One region of the Actinomadura scrupuli genome, then DNA from elsewhere that is predicted to be linked to it. Evidence: riboswitches for the same ligand, from Rfam matches in the RefSeq annotation. Region 1 holds a riboswitch; the other holds the start of a gene.
The links. Region 1 has a riboswitch for thiamine pyrophosphate ahead of ACRYCC_RS26710 (purine-cytosine permease family protein). Riboswitches for the same ligand answer to the same signal wherever they lie in the genome.
Positions count from the first base shown of each region.

Region 1 (8,810 bases):
CCCGGTTGGCCAGATCGATCAGCTGCTTGATGGCCCCGATGGGCTCGGACTGCGTGGAGAGCACCTGGTGGATGGTCTCCGCGCTCACCACCCCCGACAGGCCGTCGGAACAGAGCAGATAACGGTCGCCCACGTGGGCCTCGCGCAGCGCCAGGTCGGGATCGACCTCGCCGCGCCCGTCGAGGGCGCGCAGCAGCAGCGAGCGCTGCGGATGGGAGGCGGCCTCGTCCAGGGTGATCCGGCCCTCGTCCACCAGCGACTGCACCAGGGTGTGGTCGTGGGTGATCTGGAAGAGCTCGCCGTTGCGCAGGAGATAGGCACGCGAGTCGCCGATGTGCACCAGGGCGACATGGGAGCCCGACCACAGCATCGCGGTGAGCGTCGTCCCCATGCCCTGCAGGGAGGGTTCGCCCTCGACGATGTTGTGCAGCTTGTCGTTGGCCTCTTTGACGGCGCGCTCCAGGGCGGCCAGCAGCTCCTGCGCGGGCACCTCGGTGTCCAGCTTGCGCAGGGTCTCGACGGCGGCGGCACTGGCGATCTCGCCGCCTACGTGCCCTCCCATGCCGTCGGCCACCACCAGCAGACGCGCGCCCGCATAGGCCGAGTCCTCGTTGCCCTCGCGCAGCATGCCGACGTCGGAGCGCGCGGCGTAGCGGATTCCTATAGTCATTTGCGCAGCTCAATGACGGTTTTGCCGATACGGATGGGGACACCGGGTTGGATCGGCATGGGCTGAGTCACCTTCGTGCGTCCGAGGTAGGTGCCGTTCGTTGAGCCGAGATCTTCCACGATCCACTGACCGCCCTGCTCGAAGATTCGGGCGTGCCGGCTCGAAGCGTAGTCGTCGATCACCACCAGGGTGGCGTCATTGGCGCGGCCAATGGTAATGGGGACTTGACCGAGGTCGATGGTCACGCCTGCTCTGGGGCCCTCCGTCACGACGAGCCGGCCGGGCCCGCCGCGTCCGGCGCGGGCGGCCGGCTGGGCCGACGAGGCCGCCTGAGGTCTCGGCTTGGGCTGCTTCGCGGGTTTGGCCGTTCGGGGGCGAGCGGCCTTGGTCGCCGCCTTGGACCCGAACAGGTCGGCGCGCATCACGCCTACGGCGGCGATGACGAACAGCCACAGGACCGCGAGAAACGCGACCTTGACCAGCGTCAGGGTTATCGGGCTCATGGAGGGGGGTTACTCCCTGTCGCGGCGGAACACCAGAGTTGTACGGCCCATTGTTACCTGGGAGCCGTCGACAAGTGTGACGCGTCGAATCGGCTGTCCGTTCACGAAAGAGCCGTTGGTAGACCCTAGATCCACGAGAACGATTTCGGGACCCTCTATCCGGATCTCGGCGTGGTGCCGGGAGACCCCGGCGTCCACCAGGCGCAGATCACAGTCCGTGCCCCTGCCCAGCAGCGTCACCGGGGTGGTGATGTCGTAGGACCGCTGCACGTTCTCGCCACCGTCCACCGCGGTCGTCACCAGCAGCCGCGGCCTCCCCCCGAAGGCCCCCTGCTGCCGGGCGGCCGGCGGCGCGTAGTCGCTGTGCGGCTGCCTGATCTCCCCACCCTCGACCGTGGAACCGCGGATGACGCCGGAACGGATCCGGAACATCCCCTGACCCAGATCGCCGGTGTTCTCGAACCGCACCCGCACCGGGCCGACGAAGGAATATCCCTGCTCCTTGGCGTACTCCCGGGCGAGGTTGGCCAGCTCCTGGCTCAGGCTGTCCGCGTACACCTGCAGTCGCTGGCCGTCCGCCTGGGAGATCTCGACGACGAAGTCGTTCGGGACCAACGTGCGGCCCTGTGCCACGATCGCCGCTCGCTCGTCCATCTCCCGCTGTACGGCGCTGGCAACCTCGACCGGCTGCAGCTCCGACTTGAAGGCCCGAGCGAAGGCACCCTCAACCATGCCCTCGAGCCGACGCTCGAAGCGCTGTAGGACACCCACGGGCACCTCCCTTCCCCACCTCTAGACGATCGTATCCGGGTGAAGGTTCGCGGAGAGCAATCGCGCGTTCCGACCACCCCCATCACCCGTGCTAGCCTTTTCGAGCACCCGGGGCGGGTGGCGGAACGGCAGACGCGCACGGTTCAGGTCCGTGTGTCCGAAAGGACGTGAGGGTTCAAATCCCTCCTCGCCCACTCGGGGCTACCGACGAAACCGGTAGCCATAGAGTGACGGAACAGACCCCCAGGCCTCAAGCCTAGGGGGTCTTTCGTTATGGAGGGGCCAGCCGCTTGTGGCTGTGGACGACGAAGGGCCAGGTAGCGGATGGTGCTACCCGGCCCTGCGGTCCGTTTTGTGGGGTTCTGTTGACCTTGCGGTGGGGCGTGGTTCAGGCCGCCGGTGGGTCGATGTGTCCTGTGGGCGTCCAGGTCCCCAGTGGTTTGGGGCGTCCTGTGTCGCGCTCCGGCGGACTCAGCCGAGATCGACCTGGGTCATGGAGTTGACGCGGGTGGCCACGATGGACACGTTGAACACCGACATGCTGGTGGTGGAGTTGTAGGCCGAGCACCCCCAGTTGGCCGACCCCTTGGTCGTCACGGTGCCCGCGGTGACCGCCGACGCGGTCTCGAATGCGGGCTTTGGGCCGATCGTGGTCCTGACCTCGAGGCTGGGGTAGGGGAAGTTACCGGTGAGGGACAGCCAGCAGCCGAACGAATTGGCTTCGGCTTTGTTGTTCTGGCCGGTGGCCGTCGCGGCGACCGTCCAATGGCCGGCGGGAAGGTCGACCCGGTAGATGACCGGGTTGTCGATCGTCATCGTCCGCCAGATGAGCGTGCTGGCGACGATCACCTCGGGCGGCTCCGCGCGCGCCGGGACCGCCGCCAGGCCGATGCCGGCGAGCGCGGCCCCCGCCACGAGCAGGACCGGGTATCGCCCGCGAATCTTCGTCAGGATCGCACTGGACATGAGGCATCACTCCTTGGCTTCCGGGACGTCGGCACCATCGCTCGGCGGACGGCCGGGCAAGGTGGGCTTCCGCTGCCGCCCGCCCTGGCCGCGGCGGTGCCGCGGACGGTGCGGCCGTGCGGGACGATGTGAGGAGGCTAGGAAGGGGACCTTCCCTTGGCCTTCCTCGCGTCTTCCGGCCCGGGGAAGGTGACGAGGAGGAGCCGCCGGTGGAGAAGGAGGAACGGGGAAGGTGGGGTTCGTACCTTTTGTCCGAGCGCTCGGATCCGGCCCGGCCAGCCAGGCCCTTCCCGTATGCGGCAGGCTCCGCCGGTCAGCCCCCGGAGTGGCAGAAGAGGACGTTCAGCGGCCCTCCGGCAGGCCGGGGCGGCGGCGGATGGCGGCAGATGGCGGTGCGCGGCGGTGGGACTGACAGACTCTCCCGCATGAGTCTTTCCGGGCGGCTGGAGGAGATCGGGCGGCCGCTGGTCGCGGAGCAGCTGGCGCACCCGACCGTGACGGGGATCGCGCGAGGGGACCTGGACGAGCGGGTGTTCCGGTCCTGGCTGGAGCAGGATCACCTGTTCCTGCTGGACTACGTGCGGGTGTTCGCCCGGCTGGCCTGGCAGGCCCCGGCGGCGCACCTGGGCGATCTCGTCGACCTGGCGCATTCGACCTTCCACGAGGAGCTGTCCCTGCACCGGGAGCTCGCCGCCGGCTTCGGCGCCGATCTGGAGGGGGCGGTCAAGGGGCCGGCCTGCGCGGCGTACACGGGCTTCCTGCTGGACGCGGCGAGCTCGTACGGGGACGGCCTGGCGGCGCTCTATCCGTGTATGTGGGGCTATTCCACGCTGGGCGCCGAGCTGGCCGCAAGCCCTCCGGCGGAGCCCCGCTACCGGCGCTGGGTCGAGACCTACGCGGACCCGGCGTTCGCGGAGCTGACCCGGCGCTGTGCCCAGATGCTCGACGAGGCCGGCCCCGGGGACGAGCGCGCCGAGGAGCTGTTCCGGACAGGTATGCGGCACGAGCTCGCCTTCTGGGACGTACCTCGTTGACCGAGTCGCTACCGGAAAGTTATCCACACCTTGAGTGAGGCCTGTGGGACTCTTCGCTCTTCGATGTGTCCAGAAACGTCCAGGTATGAGCCCTGGATCACGAGAAAATCCCCTCTCACCGGGGCTTCTCCACAGAGTTTTCCACAGCTGTCCACAGGCATGTGGATGATGGATCACAGGCTGTGACCGGTGCGGGCGGCCCCCGGGATCACCTGATTCGGTCGAACCGGGACCGCATACTGGAGACATGCCTGAGCTCCCCGAGGTCGAGGCGCTCGCCGGTTATCTCCGGGAGCGCGCGGTCGGTCACGCGGTGGCGAAGATCGACGTCGTCGCCATCTCCGCGCTCAAGACCTATGACCCGCCGATCACCGCGCTGGGCGGCCTGACCGTCACCGGGGTCGGCCGGCACGGCAAGTTCCTCGATCTGGACCTCGACGGGCTGCACCTGGTGACCCACCTGGCCCGGGCCGGCTGGTTGCGCTGGAAGGACGAACTGCCCACCACTCCGCTGAGACGCGGCAAGGGCCCGATCGCCATGCGGCTCCACCTGGACAACGGCGCCGGCTTCGACCTGACCGAGGCCGGCACCAAGAAGGGGCTGGCGGTCTACGTCGTCCGGGATCCGGCGGAGGTGCCGGGAGTGGCCTCGCTGGGCCCGGACCCGCTGGCGGACGCCTTCACGGTTGAGGCGCTCGCCGAGATCGTCGACGGGCGCCGTACCCAGATCAAGGGACTGCTGCGGGACCAGCGGGTGATCGCCGGGATCGGCAACGCCTACTCGGACGAGGTCTTGCACGCGGCAAAGATGTCCCCGTTCAAGATCGCCGCCACCCTGACCGACGATGACGTCGCGACCCTGCACGAGGCCATCGTGACGATGCTGCGGGACGCGATCGAGCGCTCCCGGGGGCTGGCCGCCGGCGAGCTCAAGGCGGAGAAGAAGACCGGCCTCCGGGTGCACGGAAAGGCCGGCCAGAAGTGCCCGGTCTGTGGCGACACCGTCCGGGAGGTGTCGTTCGCCGACTCGGCGTTGCAGTACTGCCCCACCTGCCAGACCGGTGGCAAACCCCTGGCCGACCGACGGATGTCCCGGCTGCTCAAATAACCGGCTGGTCGAACAAGGGGTCAGCGCGGGCGGGGCAGCTCGCCCAGCAGCGGCGCGAGGGCGGTCCAGCGGGTCACCTGGCAGCCGTCCTTGCGGCTGAACCGCGCGTCGATCTTCTTGCCCTGCCAGGTACCGGTGACCGTGGAGGTGTCGGGGCCTCCGTAGATCATCGTGCAGGACTGGCCCTTGGGCGTGGGGGCGAACGGGTCCTTTCCGGCCGCCGCGGCCTTGTCCAGCTCGGCACACGCGAGCTTGGCGTTGGGATGGTCCCCGCCCACCGGGTCACAGGTGAGCGTCCAGGTCTTCACCGCCGCCTTCGCCGACTGCTTGTACGCCACGCTCAGCGTGGTCGGGCTCTGCGCGGTCTGCCCGGGCGTCACCTCGCCGTTGCCCCAGCCGGGACCCCCCGAAGAGACTCCGGCCGACGGGTCGTCGGCCTTCTCCGATCCACAACCGGTGAGTGCGATGCCCATGATCAGACCAGGCAGCACGAAAAAGAGCGTCCGATACCTCATAGGGGATTCGACGCGGCGGGGTTCCGCGCGGTTCCATGGGATCGTGATGATTTTCGGGGAAGACGTTCCGGCTATCGACGCGGCCGAGGTGCCGGACGAGGCCTACCTGCTCGACGTGCGGCAACCCGAGGAATGGGACGCCGGTCACGTCCCGGGCGCCGTGCACATTCCCATGGGCGAGCTGAGCGACCGGGCGGCCGAGGTCCCGCGCGAACGGGACGTCTATGTCATTTGCCGATCGGGCGCCCGGTCCGCACAGGTGACCGTGGCGCTCAACAACGCCGGCTGGCAGGCCCGCAACGTGGAAGGCGGCATGAAGCGCTGGGCCGAGGCGGGCCGCCAGATGGTCACCGACTCCGGCGCCACGCCCTTCGTGGCCTGACCGTGGCTTGAGGCGTTGCCTGATGTGTGACCTGACCGGAATGCCGGAAGGCGGGCGATACATGTACGATTCGTCCGTCTACTAACTGAATCACCGCGGGAGCTCGGGCCTAGCCGGGCTGAGAGGGCGGCTTCACGGCGCCGCCGACCGCACGAACCTGTCCGGGTAATGCCGGCGTAGGGAGTGTGGCCCCTGTGGCGCCTGAATCCGTGAGCATCGTGCAAGGCCGGTCGGCCAACGAGGTTCCGTACACCCTCGACGAGGCCCCGCCCAGAGTGCTCAGCTTCTGGGACCAGAGCGCCTTCTGGGCCAACCTCGGGGTCAGCCTGCTCGCCTTCACCGGCGCGTACACCGTGCTGGCCCCCGGTGCCGACGGCAAGCCGGGCCTGTCGATCGAGGCGGGCATCACCGCGATGATCGTCGGAACGGTGATCGGCGGGCTGATGCTCGGCCTGGCCGCCGTACCGGGCGCCCGCACCGGCGCGCCCGCGATGGTCCTGCTGCGCGGGCTGTTCGGCACCCGGCTGTCCTATCTCCCCACCGTGCTCAACATCGCCCAGCTGGTCGGCTGGGGCACCTTCGAGCTGATCACCATCGCCGCGGCGGCCAAGGAGGTGTTCGCGGAGGGGCCCGCGTGGCTGCACGCCCCGCGCTGGCTGTTCGTGATCGCCGCGGGCCTGCTCACCACCCTGCTGACGATCTGGCCGCTCGGCTCGGTGCGGCTGCTGCGCCGGTTCGTCACCGTCGCGGTCGTGATCTCGCTGGGCTACTTCTACGTCCAGTTCCTCCGTCAGGGCGTGCCCGACCTGGGCGAGGGTTCCTGGAGCCGGTTCTGGGTCGGCGCCGACGCGGCGCTGGCCGTGTCGATCTCCTGGGTACCCGTCGCGGCGGACTACACGCGGCACTCCCGGTCGGCCAAGGCGGCGTTCGGGGCGGCCAGCGTGGCCTACTCGGTCACCCAGATCGTGGCCTATGTCCTGGGGCTGTTCGCGCTCGCGCTGGCCACCACCGACAACCTCTACACCCCTTTCCTGCACGTGGCCCTGGGCGCGGTGTTCCTCGGCGTCTTCGTGCTCCGGGAGGTGGACCAGTCGTTCGCGAACGTCTACTCCACCGCGGTGTCGATCCAGAACCTCTTCCCCCGCTGGGACCGGCGGATCCTGACCGTCGTCCTGGGCTCCCTGATCACTGGTGCGGCCCTGCTGCTCAAGGACATGAACAGCTACTTCGGCTTCCTCGGCCTGATCGGCTCGGTGTTCGTGCCGATGCTCGGCGTCCTGGTGGCCGACTTCTTCCTGCTCGGCCGGGGCCGCGCCTGGAACCTGGACCGCGCCGCCCCGTCGCGCTGGGGGATGATCGTCGCCTGGCTGATCGGCTTCGCCGTCTACCAGCTGATCCACCCGAGCGACATCGGCTGGTGGAGCAAGGGCTGGACCGGCGTTCAGGACCGGCTGCACTTCACCCCGGCCGACTGGATGAGCGCCTCGCTGCTGTCCTTCGCCGCCGCGGTGCTGGCCGCCTACCTGATCGGCGTCCTCGCCCGCCGCACCCCCACCTCCAAGTAGCCCCGTCCCCTCTCCCCACCCTGCAACCCCTCCCACCCCGCGTCGTGGCCCCCCTCCCTCCGTGATCACGCAATCAATCGTCGAACGATTGCATGATCACGGAGGGGGATGATCTTTGCGGAGGCCGTGGGGGCGGCGCGGAGAACATTCCATGGCGCTTGCGGCCTCGGTGCACAGGATCCGGTGGCACGATGACAGACGTGCAACAACGAGACGTCCACGACCCCATCGTCCGCGCGGTGATCGAATGCGCCGCGGACGCGATCGTGGCCGTCGATGACCAGCTTGCGGTGACCGTATGGAACCCGGCGGCCGAGCGGATGTTCGGCTGGTCCGCGGAGGAGGTGCTGGGGAAGGTCCCGCCGATCGTGCCGGACGAGCTCAAGGCGGAGTACAACGCCGTCCAGGAGCGGATCCGGGAGGGCGGCCAGATCTCGATCGCGACCCGGCGGTTCCACCGGGACGGCCGGCTGGTGGACGTACGGATCGACACCAGCGTGCTGCAGGACCCGCAGGGCCGGCTGCTCGGCTGGGTGAGCGTCTTCCATCCGGTGCGGGAGGACGAGGTCGTCCAGCACCACATGAACGAGAAGGCCCGGCTGGTCCGCAGGCTCAACGACATCGTCGCCGACCTGAACGCCGAGCTGGATCTGGGCACCGTGCTGGACCGCATCACCGGGGCGCTCACCGAGCTGACCGGCGCGGACGCCGGCGGCTTCGTCCGGATCGACGCGGAGAAGAACACCTTGCGGCTGGTCAGCATGCGCGGGCTGCCGGAGCACATGCGCGACGCCGTCGCGGAGCTACGGCCCAGCCTGGTCGGGGAGATCCTGCGCTCCGGCAAGACCGTGATGCTGGCCACCGGCAAGCGCCGGCTCGACGATCTCATCTGGGCCGAGCTGGACGGGCTGCACACCATCGCGCTGGGCCTGTCCTACGTGCAGAACCGTCCCTACGGGGCGCTGTACGCCCTGTTCGCCGGCCGCAAGGTCACCCACGTCGAGCTCGAACTGCTGGAGCTGTTCGCCGGCCATGCCGGGGTCGCGGTCAGCAACGCCGTGCAGTACAGCGAGGCGGTACGGCAGCGGGCGCACGAACGAGCGGTCATCGACGCCAGCGCCGACGGCATCGCCGTACTGGACCGGGCGGGCCTCGTCCAGCGCTGGAACCCGGCGGCGCACGCGCTCACCGGGGTGTCGGCTGAGAAGGCGATCGGACATGCCCTGCCGTTCCAGCAGCCGCAGCCCGGGGAGATGCTCACGATCGCCCTCGAATCGGGGATCTGGCTCAACGTGC
Region 1 covers NZ_JBPCCU010000006.1:212,570-221,379, forward strand. Annotated here, with positions in the region: gene ACRYCC_RS26665 (Stp1/IreP family PP2C-type Ser/Thr phosphatase) at 1-670, opposite strand, end outside; gene ACRYCC_RS26670 (FHA domain-containing protein FhaB/FipA) at 667-1,173, opposite strand; gene ACRYCC_RS26675 (FHA domain-containing protein) at 1,183-1,944, opposite strand; tRNA gene ACRYCC_RS26680 (tRNA-Leu) at 2,056-2,138, shown strand; gene ACRYCC_RS26685 (hypothetical protein) at 2,416-2,910, opposite strand; gene ACRYCC_RS26690 (TenA family protein) at 3,336-3,944, shown strand; gene ACRYCC_RS26695 (Fpg/Nei family DNA glycosylase) at 4,192-5,052, shown strand; gene ACRYCC_RS26700 (SSI family serine proteinase inhibitor) at 5,073-5,543, opposite strand; gene ACRYCC_RS26705 (rhodanese-like domain-containing protein) at 5,614-5,949, shown strand; TPP riboswitch at 6,035-6,150, shown strand; gene ACRYCC_RS26710 (purine-cytosine permease family protein) at 6,159-7,514, shown strand; gene ACRYCC_RS26715 (PAS domain-containing sensor histidine kinase) at 7,706-8,810, shown strand, end outside.

Region 2 (8,810 bases), on a different contig from region 1:
ATGCTCTCATCTCCTCGCCGGGCCGCTGGCCGGGCTGATCACCGGGCCGATCGCCGGGCTGATTTCCGGGCCCGCCGCCGGGCCCGGCCGGGGCGAACCGGTCCGGGGTGAACGGCCGGGCGATGGCCGGCAGCGCGCCGCCGGCGAGCACCTCGGCCATCACCTCACCGGTCACCGGCGCCAGCAGCACCCCGCTGCGGAAGTGCCCGGCGGCCAGGAACAGCCCGGGCAGCGCGGCCGGGCCGAGGACCGGGGCGTTGTCCGGCGACCCCGGGCGCAGGCCCGCGTTCACCTCGACGAACTCCAGCTCGGTGATGCCGGGCACCAGCTCGCGGGCGTCGCGCAGCAGCTCCCAGACGCCGCCCGCCGTGATGGTGGTGTCGTAGCCGAGCTCCTCCTGGGTCGCCCCCACCACGATCTCGCCGTCCGCACGCGGCACCAGGTAGATCGAGGAGCCGCGCACCAGCCCCCGGGTCGGGCGGCTCAGCGCGGGAGTGCCCGCCGGTCCGGCCCGCAGCCGCAGCACCTGCCCCTTCACCGGCCGGATCGGCGGCACGACGCCCGGCGGGAGGCCGGCCAGGTCGCCGATCCACGGGCCGGCCGCCAGCACCACCCGGCCGGCCCGGATCTCGCCGCCGCCCGCCAGCCGTACCCCCACCGCGGTGTCCCGCTCCACGATCACGCCGGTGGCGGCCAGCCGTACGAGCTCGCCGCCGGCCCGGCCGACCGCGGTCAGCAGCGCGGCGGTGAGCCGCCGGGGGTCGATCGCGCCGTCGCCGGGGGCCAGCAGCCCGCCCCGCACCGAGGGGGCCAGCATCGGCTCCAGCCGGCGGCATTCCCGGCCGGTCAGGGCCTCGGCGTGCACCCCGAGCTTCTCCTGGAAGCGCCGCAGGTCGTCGAGGTAGCCGAGATCGTCGCCGTCGAAGGCGACCTGGAGGAGCCCGTCGGCCCGGTGCCCCGTCCGCTGCCCGGTGAGCTCCTCCAGCTCGGCCACGAAGGACGGGTAGCGGTCCCGGGAGGCGAGACCGAGGCGCAGCAGCGGCTCCTCTCCGTAGGTGAGCTCGCTGACCGGGGTGAGCATCCCCGCGGCCACGTGCGACGCCCTGCTCGCCGGGGCCGGGTCGACCAGCGTGACCGTCAGGCCGCGCTGGGCCGCCCGCCAGGCGGTCACCAGCCCGATGACCCCCGCCCCGATGATCACCACGTCCCGCGGCGCTGGATCGGACACCTCTGGCTCCCTTCGCCGGCATGATCCGGATCAGGTCGTAGCGGTCGGCGGCCCCATCAGCCGCCCTCTCAGCCCGGTCGTACCGGACTCCCGCGCTCGTCCCCCCTAGCGTATGTCCCGGCGGGGCACCCGGCACCGCCGGACCATACGGCCACGTGTCTGGACACCCGTCTACAGCGGCCCGGAGGCCCCGTACTAGGGTGTGCCGTCATGGATGCGGTTGCGGGCGGGCCCTCGTCGCCGGGCTCCGTGGTGGTCGCCGGCGCCGGGCTGGCGGGTGTGCGGACCGCCGAGGCGCTGCGGGCCAGGGGATACCAGGGCGCCATCACCCTCGTCGGGGCCGAACGGCACCGGCCCTACGACCGGCCGCCGCTGTCGAAGGCGGTCCTCCTGGGGGACACCGACGACACGACCGTCGACACCGACTGGGACGCGCTGCGCTGCGAGCTCCTGCTCGGGCACACGGTCACGGGACTGCGCCTGGCCCCGGACACCGGCGGGACGCTGGAGTCGTCGGCGGGGGAACTGCCCTTCGACGGGCTGGTCATCGCCACCGGCTCGACGCCCGTACGGCTGCCCGGGGACGGCCCCCAGCACGTCATCCGCACGATCGACGACGCCCGGGCGCTGCGGGCCGGGCTGACCGAGGGCGCCCGCATCGTCATCGTCGGCGCGGGCTGGATCGGGGCCGAGGTGGCCACGGCGGCCGCCCGGCTGGGCTGCCGGGTCACCGTCGTGGAGGCCGCCGACGCGCCGCTGGCCAACGCCGTCGGCTCCGAGATCGGCGCGCTGACCGTGCCGTGGTACGCCGCGGCGGGGATCGAGCTGCGCTGCGGGGTCAAGGTCGCCTCGGTCGAACCGAACGGCCTGGCGCTGGCCGGCGGCGGCTGGATCGACGCCCACGAGATCGTGGTGGGGGTCGGCGTCCGCCCGGAGACCGCCTGGCTGGCGGGCTCGGGGCTGGAACTGGCGGGCGGGGTGGTGGTGGACGCCTCCCTGCGCACCAGGCGGCCCGAGATCGTCGCGGTCGGCGACTGCGCCGCGTGGTGGTCGAACCGGTACGGCCGGCGACTGCGGGTCGAGCACTGGGACAACGCGCTCAACGCCCCCGAGGTGGCCGCCGCCTCGCTCCTGGGCGAGGACGCCTGCTACGACGCCGTCCCGTACTTCTGGTCCGAGCAGTTCGGCCGCATGATGCAGTTCGCGGGCCACCCGGGGCCGGGCCGGCCGGTCTTCCGGGGCGATCCCACCGAGCCCGCCTGGGCGGCGTGCTGGCTGACCGGTGACCGGCTGGACGCGATCCTGACCGTCGACCGGCCCCGCGACCTGGTGCAGGCCCGCCGGCTCATGGCGAGCGGAACCCCCGTCGACCCCGAGTTGATCATGGATCCGGGGGTCGCCGTCCGCAATTCCGCACGCATGTGAGATGGTTCAGGCGGTTTGAGCACTTGCCAGAGGTGGTACCAAGGTGTCCGTGACACAGATGAACACCGCTGTTGATAGCGCGACCGGAAAGAGCGCCGAGGACCTGGTGGGAGAGTGGCTCTCCCTCTCGGAGGCGGCTGTCGCTCTCGGGCTCAACCAGAACAAGGCCAAGCAGCTGATCCGTGACCACAAGCTCCTCGGCGTCCCGCACGAGGGCGGCTACCGGATCCCCGCGATCTTCGTCCAGGACGGGCAGGTCGTCAAAGGGCTGAGCGGGACGCTCACGCTGCTGGCCGACGCGGGCTTCAGCGAGATCGAGGCGCTGCGCTGGCTGTTCACCGACGACGACACCCTGCCGGGGACCCCCGCGCAGGCACTGGCCGAGAACCGGGGCACCGAGATCCGCAGACGGGCTCAGGCCCTGGCGTTCTAGGCCCCGCCCCGGGGCCCCTCCCGGGGCCGCTCACCCGAGAGGTCTCACCGTGCCCCTGCATCTCCCGTCCGAACGTGCCGTGACGCTGCGGGCCAGGCTCGACCGGGCCCGGCTCTACCTGTGCACCGACGCCCGGGAGCGGCAGGGCGACCTGCCGGCGTTCCTCGACGAGGTGCTGGGCAACGGCGTGGACATCGTCCAGCTGCGCCAGAAGGGGCTGGAGGCGCGCCAGGAGATCGACCACCTGTCGGTCTTCCGGGAGGCGTGTGACCGGCACGGGGCGCTGCTGGCGGTCAACGACCGGGCCGACGTCGCCGCCGCGGCCCGGCCCGACGTGCTGCACCTCGGGCAGGACGACCTCCCCGTCGCGACGGCCCGGCGCATCCTCGGCGAGGACGTGCTGATCGGGCGCTCGACGCACTCCGACGAGGAGGCCTCGGCCGCCGCGGCGCAGCCGGGCGTCGACTACTTCGTCGCCGGCCCGGTCTGGCCGACGCCGACCAAGCCCGGCCGCCCCGCGCCCGGGCCCAAGCTGCTGGAGTACGTCGCCGCGCAGCGCGTGTCCCGGCCGTGGTTCGCCATCGGCGGCATCGACCTGGGCAACCTCGACCAGGTGCTGGACCGGGGGGCCCGGCGGGTCGTGGTGGTCCGGGCCCTCACCGAGGCCTCGTCACCGGGCGCGGTGGCCGCCGAACTGGCCCGCCGCCTGCGCGACGCGCGGTGCTGACCGGGCGGATGCTCGTATGCCGCCCCCGGATGCACGACAATGACCGTATGAGCATCGCACCCGATGACGACCGGCAGGTGGATCTCTCCGACGACGACCTGGAGATCCTGCCGGACCAGACCCGTGACGACACCGACACCGGCTGGGGGGAGTGGCGCGCGCCCGCCGACGACGACGCCCGCTACCTCGAGGACAGGCCGCCGCACTGGTGACGGCCGGGTCGTGAGCGGTGCCCGCGGGCCGGGTGCCGATCGGGCGGCCCGTCGGGTGGTCTGGGCCGCACGGGCGGCCGGGGTCGTGCCGCGGCGTCTCAGGCGTCCAGTCGTACGGACTCGAGCGTGTCGCGGAACTGCGCCGCGGTGCGAAAGCGCCGGGTCACGTCCTTCTCCAGCGCGATGCGCAGCACCGCCATGAGGGATTCCGGGACACCGGCGATGGACTCGACGGGGCGGTCGTGTGCCGCTGAGTAGTGCTTCACCAGCGCCGTCACCGGCAGGTTCCGCTCCGGAGCACGTGGCGGCCGGCCCGCCAGCAGGGCGTAGAGGGTCGCTCCGAGCGAGTACACGTCCGCGGCGGCGGTCGGCTCGGCACCGTCGAACGACTCCGGCGAGGCGTACGCCGGGGTCATCGTGTTCAGCGTCACCGACAGTTCCCGCCCCGGCTCCGGCAGTGCCGCTATGCCGAAATCGGCGAGCGCCACCTGGCCGAACTCGGTGAGCAGCAGATTGTGCGGCTTGATGTCACGGTGCAGGACCCCCAGTCGATGGGCCTGCCCGAGCGCGCCCGCGATGTGCACGCCGATCTCCCGGACGCGGGCGGGGGGCAGCGGCCCGTTGATCCTCAGCCAGTCCGCCAGTGAGCCGCCGGTGCACATCTCCATGACGAGGTAGGGGCGTCCATCGCCCAGGGCCCCGGCGGCGTGGAGGGTGACGACGTTCGGATGTGCGGACAGCCGCGCGGCGGCCTCCACCTCGCGCTGGAAGCGCCGCAAATCCCGTTCCCGGACCCGGAGATCGACTACTTTGATCGCCACATTGCGTTTCGGGTTGAGCTGTCTGGCCCGGTAGACGGTCGCGTAGCCGCCCTCACCCAGCGCTTCGAGGACGGTGTACCCGGGCAGCCGGAAAGGTGCCCGGCCCGCACTCCCCCCTCCGGGGGGCCGGTCCGCCACGGCGCCCACCATCACCGGCCTGGCCGCCTGGGACTCCTGCCAGGTCAGCTCGGCGACGTCCGCCACCACGCAGGTGATGTTCTCGGGACCGCCGCCCCGCTTGGCCAGGTCGATCAGCCGCTCGGCGGCCCCGCCGGGCTCCGTATGCTCGGTGAGGGCGTGGTGGAGGGTCTGTGCGCTCACCACCCCCGACAGCCCATGGGAGCAGAGGAGATAACGGTCGCCCAGCCGGGCGTCCCGCAGCGACAGGTCGGGCTCGACCTCGCCGCGCCCGTCGAGGGCACGCAGCAGCACCGAGCGCTGCGGATGGGAGGCGGCCTCCTCCAGGGTGATCCGGCCCTCGTCCACCAGCGACTGGACCAGGGTGTGGTCGTGGGTGATCTGGAAGAGCACGCCATCGCGCAGGAGATAGGCCCGCGAGTCGCCGATGTGCACCAGGGCGATGCGGGAGCCCGACCGCAGCATCGCGGTGAGCGTCGCTCCCATGCCGTGGAGGGAGGGTTCGCCCTCGACGAGGTGGTGGAGCTCGTCGTTGGCCCGTCTGACGCCGAGCTCCAGCGTGCCGACGAGGGACTGGGCGGGGATCTCGGTGTCCAGCCCGCGGAGGCTCTCGATGACGGTGGCACTCGCGATGTCCCCGCCGGGCCGGTCCGCGATGCCGTCGGCGACGGCGAGCAGGTGTGCGCCCGCGTAGGCCGAGTCCTCGTTGCGGTCGGGGACGATGCCGGCATCCGAGTGCACGCCGTAACGGATGCCGATGGTCACCGAGCCTCCCGCCGGCAGCACGACTGAGTTCCCCAAAATACCGAAAGACCGGCCTCCGCGTACGCGCCTCGGCGGTGCGAACCGGTCTTCCGGGGCGCCGGCGATCGCCGTCCGGTACGCACAGGCGTCAGGCCGGGATCCGCGCCGCCGGGGCCGTGCCGGGGCCGGGTGACGGCTCAGTGGGTGGGCATGAGGACGCCCAGCAGGAAACCCAGGACGATCACCGCTGCGAGGGCGACCATCATCCGCCAGCGGTAGGCGGGGATCTTCTTCGGCTTGGGCTTCGGGCGGGGGCCGGCACCGGCGCGCAGGGCCTGCACGAGCTGGGGAGCGGTCGGCCGGGCGGCCGGGTTCTTGTCCAGGCTGCGCTCGACCAGCTCCCGCAGCGGTCCCTTGAGGTCGCCGAGGTCCGGAGCGCGCTCGGTCACCCGGCGCATGACGGCCGGTCCGGAACCGGAGCCGAACGGCGGCCGGCCGGTGGCCGCGAACACCATGGTCGAGCCCCACGCGAAGACGTCGGCGCTGGTCCCGACCGGTTCCTCCTCGATCTGCTCCGGGGACATGTAGGCGGGCGTGCCCACCGGCCCGGTGGTCGTCGGCGTGGCGTCCAGGGTGCGGGCGACCCCGAAGTCGATCACTTTGGCGCCCTCCGGCCCGAGCACCACGTTGCCGGGCTTGAAATCGCGGTGCACGATGCCGGCCCGGTGGATGGCGGCCAGCGCGGCGGCCGTCCGCAGCGCTACCTTGCGCAGCTGGGCGCCGGCCAGCGGGCCGCGGTCCTCGACCACGTGCTGCAGTGACGGGCCCTCGACGAACTCGCTGACGATGTAGGGCCGGTCGCCGGTCACCTCGGCGTCGAGCACCCGGGCGGTGTGCGGGGCGGAGACCCGCCGGGCGGCCGCCGCCTCCTTCATGAAGCGCGTACGGGCGCGCTGGCTGGCCGCCCAGCCCCCGCGCAGCAGCTTCACCGTCACGAGGTCACCGCCGCGATCACGGCCCAGGTAGACCACGCCCTGGCCGCCCTCGCCCAGCCGCCCGATGAGCGTGTAACCGCCCAGACGGCGCGGATCGTCCGGGCCGAGGGGAGTGTCATCAGGCACGTGAGCTCCGGCGTTACAGGGGGAGGCAAAGATTGCCCTATTTGTATCGCGTCCGGGAAGAGTGTGGGCCAGGAAACGTCGTCCCATCCGGCAAAAGATCACCGGATGGGACGACGTGACGGTATTCAGAGCCGGTACGTGTGATGGGGACCCCGTGGGTCAGTGCGCCGCCTCGGGCTGCACCCCGAACGCGTTGAGGGCGAAGGCCAGCATCGTGTAGTGGCCGATGAGGATCACCAGCTCGATCAGCCGGTGCTCGTCGAACCGCTCCGCCAGCGCGTCCCAGCTCGCCTGGCTGAGCGTCCGGGTCGTGTGCAGCTCGTCGGCCGCGGCGACCACGATGCGGTCCGCCGGTGCCCAGGGGTACTCGTCCAGCCCTGCGGCCAGGGCCGCGATCTCGGCGTCGTCCAGGCCCGCGTCCCGGGCGAGCCGGGCGTGGTGGGTCCATTCGTAGGTGCAGCCGTTGTTGTGGGCGGCGCGCAGGATCGCCAGCTCACGGTCCCGGGCGGGCAGCGTCCCGCCCATGAGGAGCATGGTGCCGAAGCCGATCCACGATCTGAACAGGTCGGGATGCCGGCCCAGCGTGGTGAAGATGTTGAGCGGGCCGGTCACGGAGACGACTCCGGCCACGGTCTCGTCCCACTCGCTCTCCGGCAGCGGGGTGATGCGGGGGGTCTCGTCAGGCATGGCGAACATTCTGGTTCACCCGGACCTCAGGTGCCCCACCTTTCAGTGACAGAACGCCACGAACTTCCCATTGGCCGACAGTCCACCGCCCTGCCGGCCCGCGGGGCGTCAGCAGTGACCGCCGCCCCGGGGGATGCCGCCGGTGGCGGCGATGTCCCGGGAGGACGCGCCGACCATCACCCGGTAGCAGCCCGGGGCGATCTTCCAGGAGCCGGTGGCCTGGTGCCAGAACGCGTAGGAACGGGCGTTCAGCGGGAAGGTCACCCGCCTGCTCTGGCCCGGCGCGAGGACGACCTTGGCGAACCCCTTGAGCGCTCTGGGCGGCTGCGGGGTCCCGGCGTCCGGCGCGGGCATGCCGAGATAGAGCTGCGGTACGGCCGTGCCCGTGCGCTGCCCGGTGTTGGTCACGGTGACCGAGACGCCGCCCGGCCGCACGGCGAGGTCCCCGTAGCCGAAGGTCGTGTACGACAGGCCGAAGCCGAAGGGGAAGCTCGGGGTGATGCCGTTGGCGTCGTAGTGCCGGTAGCCCACCATGACGCCCTCGGAGTAGGTCGCCGTGCCGTCCACTCCGGGGTAGCGCCGCGGGTCCCCGGCGACCGGGGTGTCGCCCTCCGCGGCGGGGAAGGTCACCGGCAGCCGGCCGCCCGGGTCCACGTCTCCGTACAGCACGCGGGCGAGGGCGGTGCCGCCCTGCTCGCCCGGGTACCACGCCTCCACCACGGCGGCCACCTGGCCGGCCCAGGGGGTGAGGACGGGCCCGCCGGTCTCGAGCACGACGACGGTCCGGGGATTGGCGGCGGCGACCTTGGCGATGAGCCCGTCCTGGTCGCCGCGCTTCTGCGTGCCGCACTCGAGGCTGAGGCAGCTGAGATCGGTGGCCTCCTGACGCGAGGCCGCGGCCACCACGATCGCCACGTCCGACGAGCGGGCCAGCTCCGCGGCGGCGGCCGGGTCGGACCCGTCGGAGTAGGTCACGGTCGCCCCGGACCCGGCGCGGGCGGTGATCCCCTGGCGCGGGGTGACGGGGGCGCGGGGGGTGACCTGGGAGGAGCCGCCGCCGCTGACGTAGGAGTCCGCGGCCGAGCCGATGACGGCGATCTTCCTGGGCGCGCCGAGCGGGAGCACGCCGTTGTTCTTCAGCAGCGTGATGCCGTTCTCGGCGATCTGCCGGGCGGTGTCGGCGTGCCCGGCGGTGTCGATGGTCTCCGGGGCGTTCGGGTACTGCGGGCGGTCGAAGACCCCGTGGGCGAACAGGGTGCGCAGGTAGTTGCGGA
Region 2 covers NZ_JBPCCU010000007.1:148,964-157,773, reverse strand. Annotated here, with positions in the region: gene thiO (glycine oxidase ThiO) at 1-1,228, opposite strand, end outside; gene thiS (sulfur carrier protein ThiS) at 1-2, opposite strand, end outside; TPP riboswitch at 1,219-1,332, opposite strand; gene ACRYCC_RS29070 (NAD(P)/FAD-dependent oxidoreductase) at 1,439-2,653, shown strand; gene ACRYCC_RS29065 (Rv2175c family DNA-binding protein) at 2,712-3,086, shown strand; gene thiE (thiamine phosphate synthase) at 3,136-3,813, shown strand; gene ACRYCC_RS29055 (hypothetical protein) at 3,861-4,025, shown strand; gene ACRYCC_RS29050 (bifunctional protein-serine/threonine kinase/phosphatase) at 4,124-5,749, opposite strand; gene ACRYCC_RS29045 (serine/threonine-protein kinase) at 5,926-6,849, opposite strand; gene ACRYCC_RS29040 (carboxymuconolactone decarboxylase family protein) at 7,009-7,536, opposite strand; gene ACRYCC_RS29035 (beta-glucosidase family protein) at 7,645-8,810, opposite strand, start outside.
Region 2: it holds a riboswitch for thiamine pyrophosphate, as region 1 does, so the genes downstream of both, thiO (glycine oxidase ThiO) here and ACRYCC_RS26710 (purine-cytosine permease family protein) in region 1, are expected to answer to the same signal.